DNA from 2 places in the Bradyrhizobium sp. STM 3562 genome. Region 2 is predicted to be linked to the other one. Evidence: riboswitches for the same ligand, from Rfam matches in the RefSeq annotation. Region 2 holds a riboswitch; the other holds the start of a gene.
The links. A riboswitch is a leader RNA that binds a small molecule or an ion and turns the genes downstream of it on or off. The one in region 2 is predicted to bind cobalamin.

Region 1 (10,589 bases), 590 kb from region 2:
TCATGCGCACCACAACAGGCTCCTCGTCGGGCGAAAAGCGCGCAAGATCGGCCTCGGCCCGGATGGTCGCGAAAGACTTCCTGTAGATGGCCGCGCCATCGGTTTCGTAAGTGTACGGCATCAGCGATCCCCCAGAACCGCAGGCGGATCGGCCAGCAGCTCGGCGCGTGTCAGGCCACGCAGCGCCGGCGCATCGCCCGTCGAACCATTGCGGACGAGGTCGAAGCCGTCGGCGGTGGCGACCAGCGTGACGGCGGCCGGGCCCGGATGCGCGCAACCTTTGGCGCAGCCGGAAACGTGGAGATGCGCGCCTGCCGCCATATGAGGCGCCAGCGCGGCCGCAAGCGCGCGCGTCTCGGCATAAGCAGCTTCGCAAGCGGGTGCGCCGCTGCAGGCGGAAACGCGTAGCAGCGGATCATCGGCGTGACCGAGGATGCCGTCATGCTCGGGGATTTCGCGCACGCCCTCGACATAGATCATGCGCCACGGCGTCATGCGTAAGCCACTCGCGCCCTCGGCGAGAACTCTAAGCCTCGCGCTCTGCATCTGGCCGAAGGCGATGCCGACCAGCGCGCCGCCTGCACGCACGCCTGGATGCGGCAGCGGCGCGGCGCGCGCCGGCACCGCGCCATCGTCCACTGCATGCGGTGGTCTCGCGCCGCTTTCGATATGGGCTGCCATGCGCCCTCGCCCGCCGTTCGCTCCGCCCGAGGCCAAGAACCACTTTGCCAGCGCCAGCGCGGCCGGAACGGCCTCGCGCCTTGTGACAAAGCGGCCATTCGACGAACCGTCCGGGCGAACCATCAACCCGCCACTCGCGCTGCGCTCGATGCGGATGTCGGCGGAATTCTGTGCCAGCAGGCGCTCGTTGCCGCAATCGACAGCAAAGCCGAATTTGGCGGGCAGGCCGAGCGGACGCTCGCCGAGCGCTCGCTCCAGCGCGGTCGCCAGCATGTGCGTGTCGTCGCCTTCGCTCCAGAGCGGCGCAACCAGGATGTTACGCTGGCTTTCCGTCTCGGCATCCGCATCGAGCAGGGCGAGTTGCGCCAGTGCCGCGAGCAGCGGTTCGTGGGCTTGCGCGCGCAGCCCGCGAATCTGCAAGTTGGCGCGGCCGGTCAGATCGATCAGCCCGTTGCCATGTCGGTCGGCAAGATCGGCGATGGCCAGCGCCTGCGCCGCCGAGAGGCGGCCCCCGCGCGGCCGGATACGCGCCACCAGCCCGTCCCCCGACGGCATCGGGCGGTGCGCGCTCGGACACCAGCCTTTGATCGCAACAGAGCTCATGAGGCCTTCCTCAAGCCGGCCGCAATGGAGTTGCGGCGCGTCACCCAAAGCGAGGCGTCGTGCAGGCGGCCAAAACAGCCTTCGATCGCTGCCAGCGCGGCGGGATTTTCGCGTGCAAGAAAGTCGCGAACCTCGTCGTTGCCGAGCGTCGCATCGTAATAGAGGTCGAAGAGATGCGCAGGAACCGCGTCGGCAAGATGGGCAAAGGCCGCCATGTGCTCGAGCGTCGCGGCGATCTCGGCCGCGCCGCGGAAGCCGTGGCGCATCATGCCCGCGGTCCACTTCGGATCGGCCGCGCGCGCACGTACCACGCGCGAAATCTCCTCCGTCAGCGATCGTGCGCGTGGGCCTTCCGGCCTTGTGGCGTCGAGATGATAGAGCGCTTGCAAGGGGGCATCCAGGCTTGCCGCAGCGGCGGCCACGCCGCCCTCATGCGCGGCATAGTCGGCGGCCAGCAACAGATCGGTTTCGGACAGATCCTGCACATGCACGAACGCATCAGCGGCCCCGAGCCGCGCTTCGATCGCGGCACGGTCCGGCTTCATCTCGCCACTCGCCGAGAACGACCATGACGATGCTGCAAGCCACGCCTCGCCGGCCGCCTGCCGCGCCTCGCGCGTCAACGCATCGCGCGCGGCGAAGCCGCCGACGCCGTAGTGGCCGGGCTGCGGGCCGAACACACGCGGCGCGCGCTGCGCGTAGGGATTTTCCGCGCCCTCGAAGTCGCGCCGGGAGAGCGCTTCCGACGCGGCCTCGAACAATTGCGCAAGATTGCCGAAGACGTCACGAAACAGGCCGGAGACGCGCAGCGTCACATCGATGCGCGGACGGCCAAGCTGGGCAAGCGGGATAATCTCGAATCCGGTAACGCGGCCGCTCGCCCCGTCCCAGCGCGGCGACAGGCCCGCGAGGTGCAGCGCCATTGCAAATTCCTCGCCTGCGGTACGCATCGTCGCCGAGCCCCAGAGATCGACCAACAGGCCCTTCGGCCAATCGCCATGATCCTGCAGATGCCGCCGCAGCAGTTCTTCGGCGAGCTTGATGCCTTGCGCATGCGCGGCGCGCGTCGGCACCGCGCGCGGATCGACCGCGAACAGATTGCGCCCGGTGGGCAGCACGTCGCGCCGTCCGCGGAACGGCGAACCCGCCGGTCCCGGCGCGACACGTTTACCAGCGAGCGCATCGAGCAGCGCGCGGCGCTCTTGATCTGCGCAAGCACCGCGGCCGAAAATATGCAGGCCGTCGCCGAACTGGCTTTCCTTGAGGTCGCAAACGAAGCGATCGATGCGTGCAATGGCTTCAGCCGCCGAGGCGGAAGTGGCGAGCCCAAGATCCTGCTCAACGCCCGCGGCGCGTGCCTCGTCGCGGATCGCGGCGACGAGGCGCCGGCGGCGCGCGGGATCGAGACCGTCAGCGGTGGAATATTCATCGAGCAATTGCTCGAGCCGCACGAGATTTTCCGGCAGCCGGCTCGCCGCGAGCGGCGGCGGCAAATGGCCGATCGTGACGGCGCTCAGGCGACGCTTGGCCTGCGCCGCCTCGCCGGGATCGTTGACGATGAACGGATAGATGACCGGGACGTCGCCGGTCAGCGCCTCCGGCCAGCAAGCATCCGAAAGCGCCACGGACTTGCCGGGCAGCCATTCCAGCGTGCCATGCGCACCCATGTGGATGATGGCGCGAATGCCCTGAGCGCGAAGCCAGAGATAGAACGCGACATAGGCGTGGCGCGGCACGCGCGTGAGATCGTGGTATTCGGCGGCGCGGTTAGCGATGTCGCCGCGTTCGGGTTGTACGGCGATGATGACGTTGCCGCGTATTACGGCCGCAAACTGAAACCGACCGTCGCAGACTTGCGGATCGTCCTCCGGCGCGCCCCAGGCGGCGGCGAGATCGTCCTGCAATTGACGCGGCAGCCTTGCCAACGCGGCGCGATAGTCGGCGACGCTCCAGGCCAGCTTCTCCCGCTGCAAGCCCTGCGCCAATGCCGCACCGCTCGCGACATCGAAATCGGCATCAGCAAGATCCGACAGCAGAACGTCGGTCGAGGCCAGTGCATCCAGCCCGACCGCGTGCGCGATCTGATGCGAGCGGCCAGGATAGCTCGAAAGGATAATGACAAGCCGTTTATCGCGGTTTGGCAGCGCTGCAAGACGCGACCATGCCGCCACGCGATCGACCGCGGCATTGACACGCGTTGCGTCGGGCTGATGCGAGGCTAGCGCAATCTGCAGATCGCCGTCGCGAGCGCCTTGGGACTTGAAGCTGACAACGCCAAGAAAGATCCGGCCGTCGACCTCAGGCAGCACCACATGCATCGCAAGGTCTGCCGCCGACAGCCCGCGCAGCGAGGCCGCCCAGTCCTCGCTGCGCGCGGTGGACAGTGCCACCTGGAAAACCGGGCAGGAGGCGGCATCGAACGGCGTCGTGCCGTCATCGGCCATTGCCGAGAACGCGGTTGCATTGATGATCGCCGCAGGCGCACGCCCGGCGAAGTGACGCTTCAGCCAGTCGGCGACGCCCCTGCCCTTCAGCGACGGCACAAAGGCGCCATAGGCCTCAAAGCCCTTGTCCCGGAGCGCAGTGATCAGCGCGTCCACCGGCGCGGTATCCGCCGCCGTCACATAGGCGCGATAGAAGGTGACCAGCGCATGCGGCTTCCCCTCCGATTCCGGCAGCGACAACAGCACGCCCCGCGCGGGATCGTAAAAGCCCATCTCCGGAATTTTCACTTCTCCCGGCACGGGCCCGGCGTAGAGACCAGCGGCCAGCGCAAGCTGGGCAATCGCGGCCTGCGCCGCCACCGCACCGCCGGTGTCGCACAGCGCCTTGAGCTGCCGAAGCGTCGAGCGCGGCAAGGTCGAGAGCGCATCCAGCCGCGGATCATCTCGCCCATCCGCCGGCAACACGGCGAGCGCGATGCCCTTCTTGCTTGCAAGCTCATGCAGCGCGGCAAGACCATAGCTCCAGTAGGATTCCCCGCCGATCAGCCGCACCAACACGCCGCGCGCATGGCTGAGCGTTCGTTCGATGTAAGTATCGACGGACAGCGGATGGCGCAGGCCGGCAAGATTGGCGAGCCGCAGCGAGGGCAGGCTTTCCCGCCCGCGCCGCCACCCCGCGGCAAAGGCCGCAAGATCGCTGTCGGAGAACGAGAGCATGACGAGATCGCCCGGCTCCTGCGCGAGATCGACAGGAACGGCGGTCTCCTCAAGCCCGTGGCTCTCGCGAAAGACGACGTGCATCAGACGGCAAATCCCGAAAGGCCGAGCCCCGCCTTGATCGCGGCTTCATCTATGTCGCCCTGCTCGCCGATCAGGACCAGCTTCGAGCGCCGCGGCGCTGTGCCCCAGGGACGATCGAACTGATGGCGCACGCGCTCGCCGACCGCCTGCAGGAGCAGGCGCATCGGCTTGCCCGCAATGGCGAGATAGCCCTTGGCGCGCAGCACGTTCTGTTCACGTGCGAGATGCCCGACCGCGCGCACCAGCGCGTCGATGTCGGTGATTTCTGGCAGTTCGACGACAACCGAGGCGAAATCATCGTGCTCGTGCTCCTCCTCGCCGTCATGATGCGAGGGGCGCGCGGCGAGATCGTCTTCCGCCGCCGCATTCAAGCCGAGAACGACCTGCGGATCGATCGCACCATCGGTGACGGGCAGCATCGGCAGCGGCCGCGGCGCTTCCGCCGCAATGAGCTGCTTTGCCGCAGCAACACCGGCTTCGCCGGCGAGGTCGGCCTTGGTGAGCAGCACGATGTCGGCGCAGGCGATCTGGTCCTCGAAGACTTCCGACAGCGGCGTCTCATGATCGAGGCTTTCATCCGCCGCCCGCTGCGCATCGACTGCGGCCGGATCCGGCGCGAAACGCCCAGCCGCCACCGCCTCCGCATCGGCGAGCGCGATCACGCCATCGACCGTGATGCGCGACTTGATCTCGGGCCAGTCGAACGCCTTCAGAAGCGGCTTCGGCAGCGCGAGCCCTGACGTTTCGATCAGGATGTGATCCGGTTGCACGTCGCGCGCCAGCAGGCTCTGCATGGTCGGGATGAACTCGTCCGCCACCGTGCAGCAGATGCAGCCATTGGCGAGTTCGACAATATTCTCCTCGGGACAATTCGCGTCCGCGCAGGATTTCAGGATTTCACCGTCGACGCCTTCGCTGCCGAACTCGTTGACCAGCACGGCAAGCTTCTTGCCATTCGGATTGGCCATGAGATGCCGGATCAGCGTGGTCTTGCCCGAGCCGAGAAAGCCCGTGATCACGGTGACGGGGATTTTGGCGAGCGACGTCATTCGGCGGCCTCCGGCAAGCTCACGATCGGGGGAATACGGGCAAGCGACTGCTTGCGGAAAACCTCGGGCCGCGACCGCCAGGGCACGATGCCGTCCGCGGCCGCCGCATAGGCCGCGGCGCCCGCGATCACGTCCCGTGCATTGGCATGCGACAGGCGGCCATACACATAAGACCAGCGGCCAGGCGCGCTGAGCGCGACCGAACAGCCTTGGCTGCAGGCGGAAAGACACTCGACCGGCACGAGGTTGACGCCCTCAGGCACACCTGCCTCAAGGATGGCGTCGCGCAGCCGCGCGCCGGGCGTCGGCTCGTCCTCCGGTAAGGTTTGACCTGCGCGGCAGGTGATACAGACATGAAGCGTGACGGCCATCGCCTTCCCTTTACGTTCCGGCGGAGGCGATGAGGCGCACGAACCAACGGCAGAGGGTTCGCTCCCCGTCGCGGAACACCCCGTCCGCCGGTCTTCGAAAACACAAGCGCTGGCAGGTCTCCCGGCTTGCGGAGCAGGACTCTTGGATCAGGTCCTCCGATCCCCGCCTTCCCGATTCTCGGGAAGAGAATCAGTGGCAATTGGGGACCTCTCCGGTCACGGTCGCGGGGGCGGCTGCGCTTCGGGCCAAATTTTTAACCCTATCGCATTCCCTCTTCGCCTGTCGTAGGACAGGAACCAGCGCGGGCGGAGCATTTGCTCAAGCGCGCCGCTTGTCAAGCCGAAGGAGTGAATCGATGGCTTCGGAACATGATTTGGCCGAGAGTACACGAGAAACCGCCGCCGACGCCGACCTCGACGCGCGCCACGCCACCAAGATGGCCAAGAAGAAAGCCGCCCGCGATCGCATGATGGCGGAGAAAAGCGGCGAGAAAGGCCTGATCATCGTTCACACCGGCGCGGGCAAGGGAAAATCCTCCTCCGCCTTCGGCATGATCGTGCGCGGCGTGGCGCATGGATTGCCTTGCGCGGTCGTGCAGTTCATCAAGGGTGCGTGGGATACGGGCGAACGGCGGCTCCTTGCCGGCCATTTCGGCGAGTTGTGCCAGTTCTACGCCATGGGCGAGGGCTTTACCTGGGAAACCCAGGACCGCGCACGGGACATCGCCGCCGCGAAGGCCGGTTGGGAAAAGGCCAAGCAATTGATCCGCGACGAGCGGCTGCGCATGGTCGTGCTCGACGAGATCAACATCGCGCTGCGCTACGACTATCTCGACATCAACGAGGTCGTGGAATTCCTGCGCGATTCGAAACCGCCGCTGACGCATGTCGTGCTCACCGGGCGCAACGCCAAGCAGGAGCTGATCGATCTCGCCGATCTCGTCACCGAGATGACGCTGGTGAAACATCCCTTCCGCTCCGGCATCAAGGCGCAGCCGGGCGTCGAGTTCTAGGCTTCGCATGGCGCGCGCATTGATGATCCAGGGCGCGGGCTCCGACGTGGGCAAGTCGCTCATCGTCGCCGGGCTCGCGCGGGCAGCGAAGCGCCGCGGTTTGCGCGTTCGCCCCTTCAAGCCGCAGAACATGTCGAACAACGCCGCGGTCACGACGGACGGTGGCGAGATCGGCCGCGCGCAGGCATTGCAGGCGCTGGCCGCCGGGATCGATCCGCAGACCGATATGAATCCGGTGCTGCTCAAGCCGGAAACCGATGTCGGCGCGCAGGTGATCGTGCAAGGCCGCCGCATCGCGACCTTGCGCGCGCGCGACTATGCCAGGCTGAAGCCTTCGCTGATGCCGGCAGTGCTGGAGAGTTTTGGCCGGCTGAAGCGGGAGGCCGATCTGGTGCTGGTGGAAGGCGCCGGCAGCCCCGCGGAAGTCAACCTGCGCGCCAACGACATTGCCAATATGGGCTTTGCGTGCCGCGCCGACGTTCCGGTCGTGCTGGTCGGCGACATCGACCGCGGCGGGGTGATCGCGCAGCTCGTCGGCACCAAGGCGGTGCTCGAACCGGGCGATGCGGCGATGATCTCAGGCTTCATCATCAACAAATTCCGCGGCGATCCCACCCTGTTCGATGACGGTTATCGACTGATCGAAGAGCGCACCGCCTGGCGCGGCTTCGGCGTCCTGCCCTATTTTGCCCGCGCGCGCGAGCTGCCGGCGGAAGATGCGCTCGGCCTTGGCGAAGCGCGCAAGCCGGGGCGCACAAAAATCGCCTTTCTGGCGCTGTCGCGTATCGCCAATTTCGACGACCTCGATCCGCTCAAGCTCGAGCCCGAGATCGATCTCGTCATGGTGCGCCCTGGCGAAGCCATTCCGGGCGATACAAAGCTCGTGATCCTGCCAGGAGCCAAATCGACGCGCGGCGATCTCGATTTCTTGCGCGCGCATGGCTGGGACATCGACCTGCTGGCGCATCATCGCCGCGGCGGCCATGTGCTCGGCATCTGCGGCGGCTACCAGATGCTCGGCAAAAGCGTTGCCGATCCCGAAGGCATCGAAGGGCCTGCCGGCGAGACGCCGGGGCTCGGATTGTTGGACGTCACCACCGTCATGACGCCGGAAAAGGCGCTCACCCGCGTCAAGGCCGTGCATGCGGCGACTGGTCAAGGGCTTGATGCTTACGAAATCCATATCGGCCGCACCGAGGGGCCAGACCTCGCGCGGCCCTTCTCCTTCGTGAACGGCGCGCCGGAGGGCGCGGTCTCTGCCGATGGACTCGTCCACGGCACTTACCTGCATGGCCTCTTTACAGCGGATGCATTCCGCCGTGCTTTTCTCGCAGGACTCGGGATCGAGGCTTCAGGCGAACAGTACCGGGCGCGAATCGAGAGCGCGCTAGACGCGCTGGCCGATCACATCGAGCGTCATCTCGATGTCGATGGTTTGCTACGGCTTGCGCGGTGATGGCTTGACCGTCTTGAGCTGAGCCCATTGCATCTCTCGCCGTCATCCCTGAGGTGCCGTAGCGCGCTTTAGCGCGCAAGCGCCGCGGAAAGTCGCTGCCATTCCGCCTCATCACCCGGCAAGCCAAGCCGCAGCCAGGACGGCCTATCCTTGAAGACGCGCGACCAGATGCGCGCGCGCGCAAGCCGCTCTTGAGCGAGCAGACCATCGCCAGTCTCATAAAGGCGGAACAGCGGCGTGCCGCCGAGAAGTGCCCACCCCACCCCGCGCGCTAGCTCATCCAGGCGAGCGGCGTCCCGAACGAGGCGCGCACGCGTCGCGTCGGCCCATTGCCGATCCAACAGCGCGCGCCGCCCGATCTCGATGGCGACGCCCGAGACCGGCCACGGCCCCGACATGCCGGCGAGTGTCGCAATATCAGCCTCGCAACCCAGCACGAAACCGAGTCGCAAGCCGGCCAGGCCATAGAATTTGCCGAAGGAGCGCAGCACCAGAAGCCCGCGCTGTCCGGCGCGCGGCGCCAGCGAGAGTTCCGGCATCACGTCGCCAAAGCTCTCATCGACAACAAGCCGGCCGACGCGCACCGCCAAGGCCGACAATGTGCTTGGATCATGTCGGCGTCCGTCCGGATTGTTCGGATTGACGATGATGGCGAGATCGGCGCCGTCGAGCGCTTCGAGATCCGAGACAGCTTCCACCTCCCAACCCGCCATCCGCAGCACGTGGCCAAACTCGCCATAGGTGGGGCTGAGAATTTTTGCGCAGCCAGGCGGCGCGAGCCGCGGCAATAGCTGGATCGCCGCTTGCGCGCCGGCCGTCGCGATCATGGGCGCGGTGGTGTCATACGCCTGCCGCGCGGCCTCATGCAGCGATTCGATCTGGGCGCGCGAAGGCAGCGCGTTCCAGAGCTGCGGCGACAATTCCGGAATCGGATAGGGCAGACGATTGATCCCGGTGGAGAGATCGGTCCAATCCGCGAGCTCGCCGCCGAAGCGCGCGCGCGCGAGATCAAGATTTCCGCCGTGGTCGATCATGCGAACAGGCTTACACCAAGGCGACAACGACAAGAAGCCCCGCGCAGCCAATCAAGGCGCGAACATAGAGCCTTAGAGCGGAGGCAACGTCATCGGGTCGGGGATCCCGCGCCCCGCCGTTCAACCAGGGTTCATCGGCAAGTACGCCGTGATAGATGCGTGGCCCGCACAGCCGCACGCCGAGCCCGCCTGCGACCGCCGCTTCCGGCCAGCCCGCATTGATCGAGCGGTGATGGCGCGCATCCCGCCCCATACAGCCCAGCGCCTCGGCCGGTCGCGCCGAGAGCAGCGCAAACAGCACAGCGGTGAGGCGCGCCGGCACGAGATTGGCGATATCGTCGATGCGCGCCGCGGCCCAGCCGAACCATTCGTGCCGCTGATCGCGATGGCCGATCATGGAATCCAGCGTGTTGATCGCCTTGTAGGCGACGATGCCGGGCAGCCCGAACAGCGCGCCCCAGAAGATCGGCGCCACCACAGCATCGCTGGTGTTTTCCGCCAGGCTCTCGATCGCGGCCCGGGCGATCCCCGCCTCATCCAGCTTGCTCGGATCGCGCCCGACGATCATCGACACGGCTTGGCGCGCGGCGGCGACATCGCCGGCCTGCAAGGGTCCTGCGACCGCGGCCACATGCTCGTGGAGCGAGCGCAATGCAACGAAGGGCCAGGCGAGCACGCCCACCAGCAACACCTGACGCCAGCCCGAGCCGATCGCGATCTGCAGCGCGAACGCGAGCGCGCCGGCCAGACCGACGACGAAAAGAGCGGCGAAGACGCCCGCAATGCGTCGCCTCCAGGGCGGGTCATGGTCCCTGTTCCAGGACTTATCGAGCGCGGCGATCAGCCGGCCGAGCCAGGTGACGGGATGACCGATACGCGCGTAGAGGCTGCCGGGCCAACCCAGCACGCCATCGATCGCCATTGCAACCAGCATTGCTCCCGCAAAACCCACTTCGGTCCCCCGCGTTGCCTCCCACTGATGCGCAAGAATGCTTGTCTTCCGCAAGCCCCATGGCTTCCGAATTAGGCCTTTGTCATCGGGGCAGGATTGGATTACTGCGATGGCGGACGCGGAGGGCCAGATGCCAATCATCCTCATCACCGGCGGTGCACGATCGGGCAAGAGCACGCGGGCGG
Region 2 (10,589 bases):
CGTCGCCATAGACAACCACCGTATCATCAGGCCTCCTCCCGGCCCCCCTGATATGGATGCCTGGCTTGGTGACGTTGACCTTCTCGCGATAGATGCCTGGAGCGAGGAGAATATCGCCGCTCCCTGGCAGCGCATCGATGGCCGCCTGTACACTGTGAAAAGCGCTGCTTTCGAATTGGGAGACCAGAATTGGCTCGGCATGCGCTGCGCATATCTGGAGGTACCCGGCCAAAGCGGTAACGGCAATCTGAAATCGTGACATGGCCGTCTCAATTGTTCCTCGGAATTTTGCAACATTGTTGCGATTTCGTCTGGAAAGGCTGGGGCGCGCAGTCCGCGACTTCATCAGCGAACCGGGATTTGACATTGTTTCTTAACACTCCACATTCCTTACTCACGGGCCGGATCCCGCTCACTGAGCGTCATCCGCTTAGGCTTTGGCCTTGTCCTCGAGATCTTTATCGCACTGAGTATTGTCTCCTCATAACTCGTGGAGCCTATCAACCCTCTGCGCTTTTGGATTTTTGGATACAAGCGAGCGAGGCCAAACTCTGCTCTTGTCCTTCCTCATATGGATCGAGCCGAACAGAGGGCGGCCCGCGACCTACAGGGCATTTTTGTGCAAATGATGATGCAGCCGCTTCCCGGGACGGAGTTGGTGTGGCGTAATTGTGCTGGCGCCTGCCTTGCAGCTGAGAGACGAATAGTCGGACTGCACGAGGCCTGTCAAACGAGTGGGGGGCGCGGTGTTCGACTTACGCCAAAGCCGAGCTGTCCTCAGCGGACGCATCCATGAGACGACCAAACAGCTGGATCGCGGAGTAGAGCACCGCTCGGAAGGCTCGATCGCTCATCTCGGCGTGAGTTCGTGGTCACAAGGTCAACTTACCCCGAGCACCCGCCACCCATAGACCTGCGGAGCTCCCCAGCCTGCTAGCCGCTCGCAGCTTGGAAGAAGGTGGATCGATATGCCGTCATCTTTTACGCGAATGGGGCTTAGCGGGAAGTAGTGGTGGGACCCACAATCTTCAATCGGACTATGACGCCGAACAATTGAGGCTAAGGTTGTTGGGACGAAAATGCCCAACAAAGAAAGCGGTGTTATGACGGGGAGGGATACGCGTGGCGGGCCCCATGCACCGTTTCTAGATGCATATTGGGTAAACGAGGCTGTCACGACGCGCCAGATTGTGGGCGCGCGTAAATCGATCCTGCTCCGATAAGACCGGGCACGATTTTCCGCTTCGATGCTGCCGGGAGCGCCTTTGAGACTGGGCCAAGCGACTTTCGTCTGCAAGTGAACGCAGCTGATGTTTGGAAGCCGCCAAGTATTGTTTAGATTGAGATACGTCGCCCAGAGGGGCCGTTCTCGTCGCTTGGATCGCGTTGGCCTAAATCCTGCTTCAACGTCCTCGAAGTGAATGGGATTGGCTTGGTGTTCAGCCGAAAAGAGACGTGAGACTTGTACAGCTTCCTCGACCAAACTGTCGATGAATACATGACTAGGACGCCGAAAGTCGTGACGCGTGACTGCACCCTGCGTCAGCTCGGCGATCTCTTTGCAAAGGATGATTTCAATGCCTATCCCGTTGAGGACCGGTCGCAAGTGATCGGCGTAGTCTCAAAATGTGATTTTTTGGCCAGCTTTGTTTTCACGCCCCCTCACATCATGCCACGTTATGACGATCTGATGAACTTGAGGGTTTCCAGCGTGATGACTCCGGAGTTCATTTATGTTGGTACAAGGACGAAGTTGACGCGGGTGCTTGAACTCATGGTCAATCATAGGATCAGAAGCATGCCGGTGATCGAGCGTGACCAGCGCCTTGCCGGCATGATCTCTCGCACTGACGTGCTGCGGGCGTTAAATTGGTGGGCGCGCAGCTGAGCTAACCAGTCCAAGAGGGCGTCCCCCTAAGGAAAGCCGGCAATGTGTTCATCGCGAGCCAGCAAACGGCTGATGGCGCATCCAGGTTGATATTGTTCTTTGGTATGCATCCGGTGACGGACGCTCTATCGAGTGAGGCGTGCCTTCAGCCGCCCGGCCAGGAACGGTAAATACGCTAAGATTTCGGAGATGCGGCCAGCCATGCTTTAGGCTGACCTGCCGCCGAGATCTGACCGAATTCGACGGCCTGCCGCTCGAAGAGGCTGCGATAGATGCCGCCAGGCTGCGCGATTAGTGCCGCATGCGTGCCCTGCTCGACGATCTCGCCGCGATCGAACACCAGAATGCGGTCGAGGCCGCGTACCGTCGAGAGCCGGTGCGCGATCACGATCGAGGTGCGGCCCTTCATTAGCCGCTCCATCGCCTCTTGGATCAGCGCTTCCGATTCCGAATCCAGGCTCGACGTCGCCTCGTCCAGGATCAACACCGGAGCATCGGCAAGGAACGCACGCGCCAGCGCGACGCGCTGCCGCTCGCCGCCCGACAGCTTTAGACCGCGCTCACCCACCAGTGTCCCGTAGCCCTTCGGCAATCGTATGATGAAGCTGTGCGCATTTGGCGAGCCTCGCTGCATGCTCGATCGCCGCTCTGCGGGCCTCCGGTCGGCCATAGGCGATGTTCTCAGCCAGCGAGCGGTGAAACAGGATGGGCTCCTGCTCCACGATCGCGATCTGGCTGCGCAGCGACTGCTGAGTGGCTTTCGCGACGTCCTGGCCGTCGATCAGGATCCGGCCGCCGGAGACGTCGTAGAGCCGCTGAACCAACTTGACGAATGTGGTCTTGCCGGAGCCGGAGCGGCCGACCAGGCCGATCCGCTCGCCGGTACGAATGTTGATGGACAATCCGTCGTAGAGCGGCGCGCGATCCCCGCCGTAGAGGAAGGTGACGTCCTCGAACGTGATCCTTCCACCGTGAATGTCGATCGGCTTGGCGTCGGGGGCGTCGACAATGCCGATCGGCTCGCCATGGATGGTGACCAGTTCCTCCATGTCGTTCACTGAGCGCTGCAGATTATTGATGTGCATGCCGAGGTCGCGCAAATAGGCGTGGATGATGATATAACACGTCAACACATAGGTGACGTCGCCCGGCGAGGCGCGCCCCGCTATCCACAGCAGGATGGCGCCGCCGATCACCGAAGCGCGAAAGCACAAGAGGATGACGAGCTGCACCGCACTGCTGGCGTTGGAGCGCAGCCAGGTGCGCTGCACCCGCGCCCGCCAGCGTCTGAGGACAATGCCAAGCCGCGCATCCTCACGCGCCTCTGCGCCGAAGGATTTCACTACAGAATTGCAGGTGAGCGCGTCCGCCAGCGTGCCACTGACTTTGCTGTCCCAAGCGTTGGAGACGCGCGCCGCCGGCGCGATGTAACCGATCGTGAATGCCGCCGTCAACGTGACATAGATCACCGCGCCGAGGCCGATCACGCCGCCGAGCACGGGCCAATGCAGACCGAGCAGGATCGTCGAGCCGACGAGCACCGCGAGCGACGGCAACAGTGCCATAAAGATCGTATTGTTAAGCAGGTCGAGCGCCCACATGCCGCGGGTGATCTTGCGCACGGTCGAGCCGGCGAACGAGTTGGCGTGCCAGTCGGTTGAGAACCGCTGCACGCGCATAAAGGCGTCTCGGCCCACATCCGACATGTTCTTCAGCGTGAACGGCACGATCGCCCGCAAGCCCATAAACCGCAATACAATCGAGAGCAGACCAAGCGCGAGGGTACCAACGAACGCAATCAGCGCCTCATGTCGCGCCGCCTGGTCGGAGGGGCCCGACGTCAATGCATCCACCAGACGGCCGGAATAGACCGGCATCAACAGGTCGGCGACCGTTGCCCCTAAGAAGCCGACGAGGATGATCGTGGCACGGACTGGCTGCTTCAGCCAATGCTCCACCGCAAACGGGAGAACCAGGCGGATTGCGGCGGATCGTTTGTCATCTTCGCTTGTCATGGCGCTAGGTTTTGTGCCGCACGCCCTCTAAAAGTCTTCGATCCAGACCCGATGTGCCCAATGCTTAGCGCGCGGTCGAAGGGACGCGATAAATGCCCTGAGTGTGGGGGCTGCGGCCGGAATCTCCTACCCATTTCACCCATTCTTTGCGTAAGCGTTTGGCTGAAGCGGCTCACGCTTTGCGGGTTCGTCGCGCTGAGAGCATGGATCTGAGACATCGGCCAGCCTTGCGCGATCCGTTCGAGAGCTTGTCTGAGCCAGGCATGGACGATCGACGTCTTCCATCTTTCCCCGTCTGCAGAAGCATGGACAGCTGCGAGTCCGAGGGTCTCAACTCGGCTATCCCTGTATTTCTCTTGCATCTGCACCAGATGGGACAGCGCCGCCAGACACGGTGCGCACCAAGCTGCTCCAAATTTGACGAGGAAGCTCGTGAGGGGCTGGCCACGAAGCCAGTTCTCCGCCTCCATGGAGGAGCTGGGCATTCTAAGCCCAGCACCACGTTACTCTCCGAAGTTATTGCCAGAGCTTGCGCGACATTTTTGTGCTACCTGATCTGTGATCGCGGCAGCGACCAAGGGGGGGTGCCTTGATGTAGGCCGGCTGCCGAGCGACATCCGCAGCGAATGTCGGTGCCGCCGACCTAAGCGCCACGATGGACGAACTCACAAGCAAAAAGTTGTTTCTCTCACGAGCGCGGCACATGGGTTCAAGGAAAGTGAGCATCGCCCGTCTCGCGTCTGTGTGCAGTCAGCACTCATTCAGCATTGCTGAACCTTAGTAGCAACGTCCGTGCCAGCATCGTCTGCGCCCATTAAGCGCCTGATTCCGCTTGAATTAGCTCAACGGCGCTCCACGGCGAGCAGTGTTTTGAACCGGACGGGCTTTAGTGCGGCTGTCAGAATTTGAACAAGAATTGCGGTTTCGCGCCGCCAGAAAGCTGATTTGATGTTGCGTGCCGCCGAACGGAAACTTGGCGTTCATCTCTAAGTTTCTGATCGGGAGACCGGGCTGGATCCACCCGCTGGCGCCATGAACATGCCTTGATCTCGTCGAATTGGGTGCAAGCGCTGGATAGCAGGCTCTCAAAAACGACCTTATGGTCGGGCGTAGCGCGACTGTTCGACCGATGCGATCGCGATCGTGAGGCCGCTCGAGGGCGTGCACCAATTGGCGCGCAGCGATGACCTTCATCACCCAACGGGATCAAGCCCCAGGATCTATTTGATGAACCTTCATCATCAAGCCGATTATGAGAAGTTCGATCAGCGCATGGTCCAGCTATTTCATGCAAGGAGTGCTTGCTAATGCGAGGAGCTTGACGGAACGGTGCTTTTGCAGATAATCGAGCGCGTCGTGGTTCTCCGGGCTGCACCTGGTCCGGAGCTAAGAGGGAAGCCGGTGCAATGCCGGCGCTGCCCCCGCAACTGTAAACGGCGAGCCGCTGTCCAACAAAAGTCACTGAAGCCAAGCGGCTTCGGGAAGGCCGGACAGTAGCGACGACCCGCAAGCCAGGAGACCTGCCCCGACAACATATTCGTCCACGGGCGGGGTGTCCCGGTGGTGCGCCAAGCAGCCGTCGCCCGCGCGACTTCCCCTGCATGCGTCCGCCATGGCCTTTGCCCCCAAATCATGGGGTTGAAGCTATGTCTATCCTTTCACTTCCTGTCGCCACGCTCGGTACGCCGCGCATCGGTCCGCGTCGCGAACTCAAATTCGCACTTGAGAGCTACTGGAGTGGAAAATCCAGCGAAGCGCAGCTTCTTGATGCGGCGGCGGGCCTTCGGATAGCCAATTGGGCGCGGCAGAAATCGCTTGGCGTGACCGTGATACCCTCTAACGATTTTTCGCTTTATGACCATGTGCTCGATACGAGCGTCATGGTCGGCGCGATTCCCGAGATTTACGGCTGGACCGCGGGTCCACCATCTCTCAAGACGTACTTCGCCATGGCGCGAGGCGCGCAAGACGATGACCAACACGCGAACTGCAGCCAGACCCATCACGGCCACGGTGCGCCAGCCCAAAACATGACCAAATGGTTTGACACCAACTACCACTACATGGTCCCGGAATTCCACAGTGACCAGAGTTTTAAGCTGTCCTCCCGAAAGCCGATCGAGGAATATCAGGAAGCAAAGTGCCTTGGTTATCAGACGCGCCCCGTGCTGATCGGTCCCGTCACCTTCCTGAAGCTCGGCAAGAGTGCAGATCCAGCATTCGATCCACTATTGCTGCTTGATCGACTGCTACCGGTCTATGTTGAGGTCCTTCGCGAACTGGCCAGGCGCGGTGCTGAATGGGTTCAGCTCGATGAGCCAACTCTGGTCCTGGACCTCGATGAAGGATCCCGGGCCGCGTTGCACCGGGCTTACGTGCACTTGGCCCAGGCTGTGCCCGATCTTAAAATCATGCTGGTCACCTATTTCGGCACGATTGGCGACAACCTCCAGACGGCCTTGGCCTTGCCCGTTGCCGGGCTGCACGTCGACCTCGTTCGGGCTCCAGACCAGTTGAGCGCAATCGCCGCTGGTGCTCGCGGTGATCTCGTGGTCTCGCTCGGCGTGATTGATGGCCGGAATGTCTGGCGCTCTAACATTCCGGCATTGGTGGACCGGCTGACTCCGGCGCTCGCTAAGCTGGGCATGCACCGCGTTCAGATCGCGCCGTCGTGCTCGCTGCTTCACGTCCCGATCGACGTGAAGCTTGAAACTGATCTCGATTCGGACGTGAAGAGCTGGCTGGCGTTCTCGGTTCAGAAGATCGAGGAACTGTCAACTCTGGGAAGAGCACTTGGGAGCGATCGGGCCGCGGTGGCCGATGCGCTGGCAGCGTCGGAGGCCGCAGCCATTGCTCGCGAAACCTCGCCCATCATCCACAGTGCGGCTGTCGCCCGGCGAATGGTTGCGATTGATGAGAGCATGCGTCGCCGCCTGACCCCATCCGCAAAACGGGCCGACGTCCAGCGGGCACGGTTCGATCTGCCGATATTTCCAACGACGACGATCGGATCGTTCCCGCAGACAGTGCATGTTCGCAATGCCCGGGCTGCCCATGCCAAGGGAAAATTGAATGACGAGCAATATGAAGAGTTTTTGAAAGAAGAAACTGCGCGAGCAGTGTGCTGGCAAGAAGAGATCGGGCTCGACGTGCTCGTGCATGGTGAGTTTGAACGGAACGACATGGTGCAATATTTCGGTGAGCACCTGTCCGGCTTCAGGTTCACCAAATACGGCTGGGTTCAATCATATGGCTCGCGCTACGTCCGGCCGCCCATATTGTTTGGAGACGTGTCTCGGCCGAGGCCGATAACGGTCGAGTGGTGGCGCTATTCTCAATCGCTGACCAAAAAGCCGGTTAAGGCGATGCTAACAGGACCCGTGACGATCCTAAACTGGTCCTTTGTCCGCGACGACATATCTCGCAAGGAAGTCTGCCAGCAGATCGCACTGGCTATTCGGGACGAGGTGCTCGATCTTGAAAAGGCGGGCGCCGCCATGATCCAGATCGATGAGGCCGCCCTACGGGAAGGACTGCCGCTGCGCAAATCGCAGTGGAAGACCTATCTGGATTGGGCAGTGGACAGTTTCCGCATTTGCTCGTCGGGTGTTGCCGACGAAACCCAGATCCACACCCACATGTGCTATTCCGAGTTCAACGATATCATCGATGCGATCGCAGCGATGGATGCCGACGTCATCTCGATCGAAACGTCACGGTCGAAGATGGCATTGCTTGATGCTTTCAAAGCATACAAATACCCGAACGGGATCGGGCCCGGCATCTACGACATCCATTCACCGCGCATACCGGAACCCGAGGAGATGAAAAATCTCATTATGTTGGCTCGGCAGCGGCTCTCAGATGCGCAGCTCTGGATCAATCCCGACTGCGGACTGAAAACACGTCAATGGGAGGAGGTGCGCCCCGCACTGGCGAACATGGTTGCCGCCGCACGTCATTTGCGGGCTATCTTGACCCCGCAGACCTAGCTCGGAGCGGAGTTCGTGCGGCATGATTGCACTTCTCGATTTGTGCGCTCTATGCTGTCAGCTAGGCACTAAGCGACACCTGCCGATGACTAGGGCATCGGCAGACGCCCACTATACCTTGCGACGCATCATCAAGGTAGATCTGCTAGGCGGGCGTTAAGCTCTGCACGATGATGACTTAACGCGCCAAGAGCTCGCGTCTGGCTGAAGTACAACGTTGATCGACCTGAGCTCACGATGGAAGTGATCCACTCCTCAATTCGACGCGACTAGGCACGTGGTGTCTGCCGCAGCCATAACAAGTCGTACACGTTTCCTGCATGGTGCGGACGGCGAGACGTGCTAAGACAGTCGGGTTCGTCTCACCGGCTGCCGCTAAGGTTAGAATCTTTTCAGCAAGGCACGCCTTCAATGACGAACTGTACCGTGCTTCCGGTACCATTTTCACAGCATCTTCCAGCACCGCTCTCAAGACAGCAGATTGACTGGCGCGCAGGGATTTTCGAGAGATCATGTGGGCTAATTCACGCAAAAGATGGACTACCGTGTCGTCGTTCGGCCTGCTTAACCGGTTATCCGGAAACAAAAGTCGATCAAGCTCGCCGTCCCGATAGTCGATTTCGTTGCGCGAGCAGGGAGGTCACGGTTGCAGACCGTCACAGCGGCAAATACAACAAATGTGCTTAGGCCATATGACGCCGAGCCGTCGGAGTAGAATTATTTTGACTTAATCCCCAGTCGTTCAAGTTGATGCGGCACAGAACGCTTCCGATAGCGAAAACTTGTGAGTGTTGCTTGGAAATATCATCGTGCATGTTAAGCGGCGCGGGAAGGGCATGGCTAACGGTCTTACCGCAACCGATTCTGCTTCAGACGTTCCGCTCCTCGGCAAATTGCGTTTAATGTCGCATTCGCGATTGCCCGGCCGCGGTTGTCGATGCCAGTCCATCGCGCCAACGGGCCGCGCGCGTCAACCTCCAAGAGCTTCACTCCCGAAGGAACCTCGGTGCCATCACGTACGATCCCGCGTAGCATACCATCGAGGGGCGCCGCCACGGGCATCCCCGATAGATGACCGATTACAAGACCTTTGTAGATCGGTGTGCCGATTTCGGCCGACGTCTGCCAGCGGCCGGCGATCTTTGAATAGACAAAGCGCTCTGCGCCGCGCTCGCCCAGCCGGCTTGCAATTCCATCGGGGGCCTCGGTCCAACTGTCCTGGTCGGCGAGACCGATCTTGCCGGGTCGGGTTTCGACCGCCACATCACAGTTTGAGCTTGCGGAAAAGCCAGGACCGACGCCGATTGACAGTGCCGCGAGGCGCCGCAGATCGGGGCTGACAGCGCGCTTCTGCAGACGCGCGTCGATCAGTACGTCAATAGGAGCAATTGGGAGCAGGTCGAAAATACCGAGCCTAGACACAAGAACGGACGCTCTCCTGCTGCCGTGCTCGCGAGCCGCTTTCAGGACTTGGATCCTATCGTCAACTCGTTCACCCAGAACATCTTCGACCTGGGCGCTGCCCGCAAAGAGCGCGTCATGGAAGGCCATCTTTCGACGAAGCACGGGTCGATCTGGATCATAGGAGAGCAATACGCAATCGCCGGCGCGCGCGAGCTGGACCGCAATAGCGGACGCAATCTCGTTGGTGCCGAGAATGACATCGAAACGCCTTTTCCGGCGATCAATTTCCAAAGACATTTGAGCCAACTCGCCTCATACTTGCGTGCTATACTCGGCATCCCGCAAAGCCCTTCCCGCGAGGTTCTGATCGCAGCAACAGACGGGCCAAATGACAGCACGTTTCGCCTGGGCGGGCAGTCACTTCGATCCGGTCAGATCGGCGGTGCTCTTGCTTTTGCCCGTTGTGGATCACGGCGATGCCGAAGGCCCAAGTTGTCGAGTTCGGATTCAGCAGGGGACGAAGTTGAGGATTCCGCGTGGCTAGGGTCAGTGCTTCATCCGGCTGTATGGTGGGTACATGAAAGCGGTACCTGCTCGGATGAGGCCATCTTTCGCGTGACGCACATCGAGGAGAGCGTGTCCGAACCGACACGTGTTGGCCGACGACAGCTTGCGAGATGAAACAGCAAGCGACTTGTGCAGGCGCAGCCTCTGGCACGAGCCTTGAATGGAAGAGGGCGTTCCGCATCATTCTCGAGGAAGTGAACTGTATGGCTTACAAGATAATTGCGTCCCAGTGCACCGTCTGTGGCGCATGTGAATTCGAATGCCCCAACGGAGCAATCAGCCTCAAGAACGACATTTATGTAATTGACCCAAAGAAGTGCACCCAATGCGAAGGGCAATCCGAGACGCCGCGATGCGCGGATGTCTGTCCAGTGCCCGACACGTGCGTGCAGGCATAAGGACATCCGACAAAAAGGCGAGCGGCCCGCGGCCGGATTGAAGGGGTACCTGCTGCCGGAGCCTTTGTAGTTCGCCTCGTGATCTTGGCGATTATCGGATGCCGAGCTTACAAGCGATGCCCTCGCATTTGCGAGAACGCAGACGCGGGCGCCCCGACCTGAGATAACGGCATTATTGGTGGCGCAGCGGAATGGAGAGGCAAAAGTGATCAAGCGGGCCCTGCCGCTGTCCGACGAGGCGGAAGCTGACAACAAGCCGGAGCTGGGGATCTTGAGCTGCGCCGCGTGACGCAATGTTGAGGGCGGCCTCCTGTTCTATCTGAGG

Region 1: linked by a shared signal. The riboswitch ahead of P6U23_RS31470 (DUF1636 family protein) and the one ahead of metE (5-methyltetrahydropteroyltriglutamate--homocysteine S-methyltransferase) in region 2 are both predicted to bind cobalamin.

The regions. Positions count from the first base shown of each region.
Region 1 covers NZ_CP120694.1:6,810,189-6,820,777, forward strand. Annotated here, with positions in the region: gene P6U23_RS31450 (precorrin-8X methylmutase) at 1-121, opposite strand, end outside; gene cobG (precorrin-3B synthase) at 121-1,284, opposite strand; gene cobN (cobaltochelatase subunit CobN) at 1,281-4,529, opposite strand; gene cobW (cobalamin biosynthesis protein CobW) at 4,529-5,578, opposite strand; gene P6U23_RS31470 (DUF1636 family protein) at 5,575-5,949, opposite strand; cobalamin riboswitch at 6,043-6,266, opposite strand; gene cobO (cob(I)yrinic acid a,c-diamide adenosyltransferase) at 6,306-6,962, shown strand; gene P6U23_RS31480 (cobyric acid synthase) at 6,970-8,418, shown strand; gene cobD (threonine-phosphate decarboxylase CobD) at 8,487-9,452, opposite strand; gene cbiB (adenosylcobinamide-phosphate synthase CbiB) at 9,463-10,386, opposite strand; gene cobU (bifunctional adenosylcobinamide kinase/adenosylcobinamide-phosphate guanylyltransferase) at 10,535-10,589, shown strand, end outside.
Region 2 covers NZ_CP120694.1:6,224,205-6,234,793, reverse strand. Annotated here, with positions in the region: gene P6U23_RS28800 (pectinesterase family protein) at 1-262, opposite strand, end outside; gene P6U23_RS28795 (CBS domain-containing protein) at 1,463-1,888, shown strand; partial or broken gene P6U23_RS28790 (ABC transporter ATP-binding protein) at 2,064-3,903, opposite strand; cobalamin riboswitch at 5,244-5,446, shown strand; gene metE (5-methyltetrahydropteroyltriglutamate--homocysteine S-methyltransferase) at 5,550-7,895, shown strand; gene P6U23_RS28780 (xanthine dehydrogenase) at 8,745-9,596, opposite strand; gene P6U23_RS28775 (4Fe-4S binding protein) at 10,070-10,264, shown strand.